2 regions of the Mesorhizobium sp. M0106 genome follow, and region 2 is predicted to be linked to the other one. Evidence: predicted binding sites of a transcription regulator. Region 2 holds the regulator's gene; the other holds the start of a gene.

What was found. The regulator PhoB, encoded in region 2, activates phosphate uptake and scavenging genes when phosphate is short. The targets are predictions, from matches to a motif close to TGTCATNNANCTGTCAT.
Region 1: olsB (l-ornithine N(alpha)-acyltransferase) is a predicted target of PhoB. The motif match lies at 1,610-1,626, and genes of this name have one in related genera.

What each region holds. Positions count from the first base shown of each region.
Region 1 covers NZ_JAMYUA010000001.1:269,689-273,900, forward strand. Annotated here, with positions in the region: gene NKJ55_RS01310 (hybrid sensor histidine kinase/response regulator) at 1-1,540, shown strand, start outside; gene olsB (l-ornithine N(alpha)-acyltransferase) at 1,690-2,565, shown strand; gene NKJ55_RS01320 (trimeric intracellular cation channel family protein) at 2,575-3,207, opposite strand; gene NKJ55_RS01325 (TetR/AcrR family transcriptional regulator) at 3,283-3,933, shown strand; gene NKJ55_RS01330 (cupin domain-containing protein) at 3,987-4,212, shown strand, end outside.
Region 2 covers NZ_JAMYUA010000018.1:29,077-33,288, reverse strand. Annotated here, with positions in the region: gene xylF (D-xylose ABC transporter substrate-binding protein) at 1-562, opposite strand, end outside; gene NKJ55_RS18690 (ROK family protein) at 849-2,093, shown strand; gene phoB (phosphate regulon transcriptional regulator PhoB) at 2,103-2,792, opposite strand; gene phoU (phosphate signaling complex protein PhoU) at 2,809-3,516, opposite strand; gene pstB (phosphate ABC transporter ATP-binding protein PstB) at 3,549-4,212, opposite strand, start outside.

The DNA.
Region 1 (4,212 bases), on a different contig from region 2:
TGCGAGCCAGGCCAAATCGCGCTTCCTCGCCACCGTCAGCCACGAGATCCGCACGCCGATGAACGGCATCATGGGCATGGCCCGGCTTCTCGCCGACACCAGCCTTTCGCCCGAGCAGCGGACCTATGTCGGCGCCATCTCGACCTCGGCCAGCGCGCTGCTGGCGCTGATCGAGGACCTGCTCGACTACTCCAAGATCGAGGCCGGCCGCTTCGATCCCGAACCGCAGCCGATGTCGGTGCGCGAGATCGCCGACAATGTCATCGAGCTTTTGGCGGCGCGGGCTTTTGCCAAGGATATCGGCCTCGGCTGTCATGTCGAACCCGACGTGCCGCAGCTGATCACCGCCGACCCCGGCAGGGTCAGGCAGGTGCTGCTCAATCTCATCGGCAACGCCGTCAAGTTCACCGACAGCGGCGGCGTCCTGGCAAGCATCGCCCGCGTCCGCACCGAAACCACCGACCGCATCCGCTTCAGCATCACCGACACCGGCCCCGGTCTGCGCGAGCAGGACATGGAGCGCATATTCGAGGACTTCGAACAGGCTGACGGCACCTCGACCCGTGCGCATGGCGGTGCCGGCCTCGGTCTCGCCATTTCCAAGCGCCTGGTGACCGCCATGGGCGGCACTATCTCTGTGTCGAGCCGGCTTGGCCAGGGGTCCGAATTCGTCTTCGAGATTCCCGCTATTTCCGCCGTCGAGGCGCCGCAGATCCGCCAGGACGCGCTGTCGGGCCGGCATGCGGTGATCGTGTCGAAGAACCTGGTCGAGGCCGAAGCCCTCGCCCGCACCATTCGCGCCAATGGCGGCACGGTCGATCTGGCCACCGCCGCCGCCCAGGCCACCCCTTTCGCCGAGAGCTGCGACGTGCTGCTGATCGATGCTGCCATGGAGCAAAGCGACGGCAGGCTGCTCAGGCGCCTGCGCCAGAGCGGATTTGCCGATTGCGAAGCAGTGACGCTGATCGCACCGACCGACCGTGGCATGCTTGGCGAGTTCCGTGCCAATGGTTACGCCACCTTCCTTGCGAGGCCGGTGCGCGGCGAGACATTGCTGCGCGTGCTTTTGACCAGCCACGCGCCGGTCATCGCCGAGCCGCAACTGCAAAGGCGCGGCGCGCAGGCGGGGCACGCCATTGGCGCCCGCCAGCAGGGCCTGTCGGTGCTGATCGCCGAGGACAACGACATCAACGCCATGCTGGCCCGCGCCACGCTGCTGAAGGCCGGGCATCGCGTGAAAGTGGTCGGCAACGGCAAGGCCGCCGTCGAGGCGGTCATCAGCACCGGCCACAAGCACCGTTACGACGTGGTGCTGATGGACTTGCATATGCCTGTCATGGACGGCCTGGACGCCATCGCCGCCATCCGCCGCCATGAGGAGGAGACCGCGGTGCCGCCGGTGCCGATCATGGTGCTGTCGGCCGACAGCCAGGAAAAGACCCGCCACGCCGTGCTCGCTCACGGTGCCAGCGGCTTCGTCACCAAGCCGCTCGACCCCGATGCCCTGGTTCATGCGGTCGAAGGGCAAGCGGCCGCCTGAGGCACAACATAGACGGTTGATAGATTACCCAGCCGACGAAGTATTGCCCGCAGAGCCGTATCACGGTACTGTCACAATCCTGTTGCACCTACACCGTATCCCCGTGCCAAGAGGGATGGCTCGAAGGAGAATCACTCGTGCATACAGTCATGCCGGAATGTGATGCTCGGCCGAACGCCAGCGGGCCTTTGCTCGTCGGCCGGAACGCCGATGCCGTCATAAAAGGCGCATCGCTCGGCCGCATCGGCAATCTCGAAGTGCGGCTCGCCCGCAACGAGGCCGAGATCGCTGCCGCGCAGGAAGTGCGCTACCGGGTGTTCTACGACGAGCTTGGTGCCAGGAAGGACCTGTTCCAGATGCAGGACCGCCGCGATGCCGATCGCTTCGATCCCCTCTGCGATCATCTGCTGGTCTTCGATACTTCGCTTTCCGGCCCCGAGCATCGCCGCATCGTCGGCACCTACCGCCTGCTGCGGCAGGAGATTGCCGCGGCCGCCGGCGGCTTCTATTCCGAAGGTGAATTCGAGCTGACCAAGCTGATCGCGCGGCATCCCGGCCAGCGCTTCCTCGAGCTCGGCCGCTCCTGCGTTCTGCCGGAATACCGCTCGAAGCGCACCATCGAGGCGCTGTGGCAAGGCATCTGGGCCTACATCAACCATTACGGCATCGGCGTGATGACCGGCTGCGCGTCGTTCCACGGCACCGTGCCGGCGGCACATGCGGAGGCGCTGACCTATCTTGCCCACCACTGCCGGACGAATTCATCCTGGGACGTGCGCGCCGTCGCCGGGCGCTATTGTTCCATGGATCTGATGCCGATCGAGGCCGTCAATACCAAGGCGGCGATCGCCGCGATGCCGCCGCTGGTCAAGGGCTATCTGCGCGTCGGCGCGCGCATCGGCGACGGCTGCGTCATCGACCGTGAATTCTCGACGGTCGACGTGTTCGTGGTGATGCCGGTCAAGGAGATCGGCGCCCGCTACGTCAATTATTATGGCGGAGAAGCGCAGCGGTTTGCGGCCTGACACCTTAAATCAGGGAATATCTTCCGGACGCCGGCCAGGCTTGCTTTTGTAGGACGGAAAGGCCCAGCCGAATTTCAGCGCGCCGCCGCGTACGCAGAAAGCCGCCATGAAACCTGCCAGGCCCGACGCAAGCGGCGGCAGTCCGGCGAAATCGCCAAGTGTGTAGAGGCCGGCGCCGGCAAGCGCTGCGGTAACGTAGATCTCCGGTCGCAGGAGCACCGAAGGCTCGCCTGTCAATAGATCGCGCAGAATGCCGCCAAGGGTTGCGGTGAGCATGCCGGTGACGATCGAAACTGCAGGTGACCCGGTGATCGTCAGCCCCTTGGCCGCGCCCATCACCGAAAATGCGGCAAGACCTATGGCGTCGAGCCAGAGCAGCAATTTGTAGCGGGACTCCAAACGATGTGCGCTGAAGAAGACGACGACCGCCACCGCTGCACAGATTAGCACATAGTCGCGGTTTCCCACCCAGAACACGGGCACGTTGAGGATGACGTCGCGAAACGTTCCGCCCCCGATGCCGGCAACGCTAGCCAGAAACAGGTAACCGATAATGTCGAGCTGTTTGCGCGAGGCGGCCAGCGCACCGGTCGCCGCGAAGACGGCGACGCCGGCATAGTCGAGAAGCTCGATCGGGTTCATGGGGTGAATAATGAAATAGCGAGTGGGGAATAGCGAGTGGCTCCTGCGAATCTGGATTGACTCCAGATAAATTAAATGATTGAATTGTTCATTCAATTATTTAAGTGGACGTCTATGTCCCCTCGCCGCTACAGCATGGGTTCCCGGACTGCCGCCTTCGCCAAGACGAGGCAGCGCATTCTCGACGCGACAATCAAGCTGCACACCCAGAACGGCATCTTTGGCACGACTTGGAAGGACATCGCTACGGAAGCCGATGTCGCCGTTGGCACCGTCTACAAGCATTTTCCTACTCTGGATGACCTGGTGCCGGCGTGCGGCGAAGTGCTGATGGAGCGTCTGCGTCCTCCGTCGCCCGAATCGGTGACTGAGATAATCGGCGGGGCGACGCACCCTAAAGAACGGTTGCGCCGGGTCGCCAACGAGCTGTTCGCCTTCTACCACCGTGGCGGACGGCATCTCGAAAGCGACCTGCGCGAGCGCGAGCTTCCAGCCATGCGGGAATGGGAGGAATACCTGCGACACATGGTGGCCGGATTCGTGCGCGAGGCCCTGGCCAACGACGGTCCCGGCGATGATGTCGTGCAGGCAATCAGCTTTCTATTCGACTTTCCGACGTTCAACGCGATGCGGATACGCGGCATGACGGTGGACCTCGCAGTCGAAACGGCAACAGAAATGGCGCTCTGCTGGCTCAAAGGCCAAGGCCGAACGAGCACGTCTTGAGCGAACAGAATGCGGGAGGCGAAACAAAGGTCAGGTAGCAAAGGGAGGAAGTCATGGACACGAATGTCGTTGAAATCACCGAATTTGCATTGAAGCCCGGATTCACCGAGCAGATGTTCCTGCAGACCAGAGATGAAGTGAATGACGAGGTGCGGAAGCTCAAGGGTTTCATCAATCGTCGCCTCCTTAAATCCGAGGGAGGCTGGACGGAGATACTCGAATGGGCGGACATTGACAGCGCCAAGTCGGCTGGCGAGGTCTGGTCCACCCTGCCCGGCA
Region 2 (4,212 bases):
AGGCCTCGCCGACATTCTTGATCTTGCCGCCGTCGATGGCCTCCTTCAGCACCTCCATCGAACCGGCAAACAGGAAATCGGCATTCGGATCGGAACCCGAACCCTTGATGAAGACGTAGTTGCCTTCCGGCTTCACCTTGAAGACTTCGCGGGCCTGCATGCGGCCGACTTCCTTGTTGTCGAAGGTCAGATAGAACACGTCCTTGTTCTCGATCAGCCGGTCATAGCCGACGACCGGGATGCCTTCGTCCAGTGCCTTCTGCACGGCCGGCCCGATGGCCGAGGCGTCCTGCGCTAGGATGATCAGTGCGTTGGCGCCCTGCGAGATCAGGCTCTCGACGTCGGTGAGCTGCTTGCCGGGGTTGGACTGTGCGTCGGCGGAAATATACTTGTCGCCTGCGGCCTCGATGGCCGCCTTCATTGCGGCCTCGTCGGTCTTCCAGCGCTCTTCCTGGAAGTTCGACCAGGAAACGCCGATGACCTTGTCTTTAGCCTGCGCCACCGACGCCAGCGCCAGCGTCATGGCGACACCCGCCAGAATGGCGGTCGTGAATTTCTTCATCATATCCTCCCTGCGCCGCGTACGGCGTGACCAATTGGCTCAAAGACCAGCTTAGAAGCTCTAATTTTTTCGAGCCTCGAAAAAATACTGGCCCGATCTCCGGCTGCTGTCAACATCGATTCTGATGGATTTTGATGACTCTGCGAGTTTTTTCGAGCGTCGGAATAAACGATGACAGCGCCACCTGCATCTGACACTATTTGCCTGCATCCGACACTATTTGTCGGACATTACCGACGGCTTCCGGTTCATGAGCGGCCGCGGCAACCGGGAGGAAAGCAAAACAATGTCGGTCGGAATCCGCCATGACGATTTGCGCCGGCGCAACCGGGCGATGGTGATCTCGGCGGTGCGCCGGGCCGGCCAGCCATCGCGTACTGAGATCGCAGCTACCACCGGCCTCAGTCATTCGACCATATCGGCGATCTCTTCCGACCTGATACGGGAAGGCATCCTCGCCGAGAGCAAGGCAAGTGAGCCCGTTTCGTTGAAACGCGGTCGTCCGCAGGTCGGCCTCGCCCTCAATCCGGAAGCGGCGGCGGTGCTGACCGTGGTGTTGTCGCTGAATTTCCTGTCGGCCGCCATTATCGACTATACGGGACAGGTGGTCGCCGAGGAACAGCGCCGGCTGGACACGCTGACCATGCCGCGCGACGAGCTGATCCGTGAATGCATGGCCATCGTCCGGCGCCGGCTGCAGGATCCAGACCTTGACGTCCGCAGTGTCGCCCGCATCGCCCTGGCGATTCAGGGCATTACCGACTCCCCTGCACGCGCCATGCTGTGGTCGCCGATCACGCCGCAGACCGACATCGCCTTTGCCGACATGCTGGAGGGCGAATTCGGCATCCCGGCAACGGTGGAGAACGACTGCAACATGATGGCGGTGGCTTTGCGCTGGCGCAATCCGGATCGCTATCGCGACGACTTCATCGCCATCCTGCTTTCGCATGGCATCGGCATGGGGCTGGTGCTGAAGGGCGAACTGTTCACCGGGACGCATTCCTCGGGCGGCGAATTTGGCCACATGATCCATCGTCCGGGCGGCGCGCTCTGCCGTTGCGGGCGGCGCGGCTGCATCGAGGCGTATGCCGGCAACTACGCCATCTGGCGCAACGCCAGGCAGATGAGCGAAGACAGCGAACCGGTCGCCGACGTCAGCGACGCCGACATGCGAGCACTGGCGGCCCGGGCGCGCGAGAAAGATGGGCCGGAACGCGAGGCCTACCGCAAGGCCGGCGAAGCGCTGGGTTTCGGTCTCGGCTCGCTGTTCGCGCTGATCGATCCGGCACCGGTCGCGATGGTCGGCGCCAGTGCCGCCGCCTTCGATCTGATCGAGCCGGCCTTGCGGAAGGCAATCGCCCAGACCGCCGGCGGCCAGCATTCAGGCTCGATCTCCTTCGATACAGAGCCGAACGAATTGCCGCTGATCCGCGAAGGCTGCGCGATGCGGGCGTTAAGCTTCGTCGACCAGGAGATTTTCGCGCCGGGCGCGCAAATGAGGCCCAGCGTCAGAAAGAACGTAGCATGACCAGGCGGGTCAATCTTCCCTGATCGCATAGCCGGCACCGCGGATGGTGCGGATGACATCCGGCATCCGGCCGTTGTTGACGGCTTTGCGCAGCCGCCCGACATGCACGTCGACGGTGCGTTCGTCGATGTAGATTGTCTCGCCCCAGACATTATCGAGTAACTGGCTGCGCGAGAAGACACGGCCCGGATGCCGCATCATGAACTCGAGCAGCCGGAATTCGGTCGGCCCGAGCCTGATTTCGCTCTTCTTGCGATAGACCCTGTGCGATTCGCGATCGAGCACGATGTCGCCGACCTTCAGCACGCTGGACAGCACTTCCGGCTTGGCGCGCCGCAGCAGCGCCTTGACCCTGGCCATGAATTCCGGTGTCGAAAACGGTTTGACCAGATAGTCGTCGGCGCCGGTCGAAAGACCGCGCACCCGGTCGCTCTCCTCGCCGCGCGCGGTCAGCATGATGATCGGCAGCCGCTCGGTTTCGGGGCGCACCCGCAACCGACGACAGAGCTCGATGCCGGAAACCGCTGGTATCATCCAGTCGAGCACCAAAAGGTCGGGCACATTCTCCTGCAAACGGATCTCGGCTTCGTCCCCGCGTGTCACCACCTCGACCTGGTAGCCTTCGGATTCGAGATTGTAGCGGAGCAGCACACCCAACGGCTCCTCGTCCTCCACCACCATTATGCGTGGTGCGATCATCGGCTGGGCACCCCCATCATGTCACCGGTGCGGACATTGTCGTTTCGTCCTGCTTCGGACGATTGACCGGCAATTGCTCGCCGGTCAGCACATAATACGCATTTTCGGCGATGTTGGTGACATGGTCGCCGATCCGCTCCAGATTCTTGGCGCAGAACAGCAGGTGCGTGCAAGCGGTGATGTTGCGCGGATCTTCCATCATGTAGGTCAACAGCTCGCGGAACACGGACGTGTATTTGACGTCGATGCGCTCGTCGGCGGCACGCAGCTTGGCCAACGCGGCCGCATCGCCTGCAGCATATTCCTCGATGACACCCTGCACCTGGATGAGAACCAGCTGCGCCATCGCGTCGATGGAATGCGACAGGTCCCGCGGCGTGGCGCTGAGGCTGACCGCACTCACGCGCTTGGCGATATTCTTGGCAAGGTCGCCGATGCGTTCGAGGTCGCCCGCCATGCGGATCGCTCCGACCACATGGCGAAGATCGTGGGCCATCGGCTGGCGTTTGGCGATCAGGGTGATGGCGCGGTCGTCCAGTTCGCGTTGACGCGCATCCATGATGGCGTCGTCGGAAACGACGCGTTGCGCCAGCACGTTGTCGGAATTCAACAGGGCCTTGGTCGCCCCGCCGACCATCGAACCGGCGAGGTCGGCCATGTCGCGGATCAGCTTGCTGATCTGCTCGAGATCCTCGTCGAAAGAAGCGACTGTGTGTTCGCCCATGGTCCTGTCCTCATATGCATGATCGGAACGGCTCAGCCGAAGCGGCCAGTGATGTAGTCCTGCGTGCGCTTCTCGCGGGGTGACGTGAAGATCTTCTCGGTCCGGTCGAACTCGACCAGCTCACCCAGATACATGAAGGCGGTCTGGCGCGACACGCGCGCCGCTTGCTGCATGTTGTGGGTTACGATGACGATCGTGTAGTCGGCTTGCAACTCGTCGATCAGTTCCTCGATCTTGGCGGTCGACAACGGGTCGAGGGCCGAAGCCGGTTCGTCGAGCAGAATGACTTCCGGCTTCACGGCCACCGTGCGGGCGATACAGAGCCGCTGCTGCTGGCCGCCGGACAGGCTCAAGCCGCTGGCGTTGAGCTTGTCCTTGACCTCGCTCCACAGCGCGGCGCGCTTCAACGCCTGTTCGACGCGGCCGTCCATCTCGGACTTGCCGAGGTTCTCGTAGAGCCTGACGCCGAAGGCGATGTTCTCGTAGATCGACATCGGGAACGGCGTCGGCTTCTGGAACACCATGCCGATCTTGGTCCTGAGGAGGTTGAGATCCTGCGACCGGTCGAGAATGTTCTTGCCGTCGAGCAGCACCTGGCCCTCGGCCGTCTGTTTTGGGTAGAGCTCATAGATGCGGTTGAACACACGCAGCAGCGTCGATTTCCCGCAGCCGGAAGGGCCGATGAAGGCCGTGACA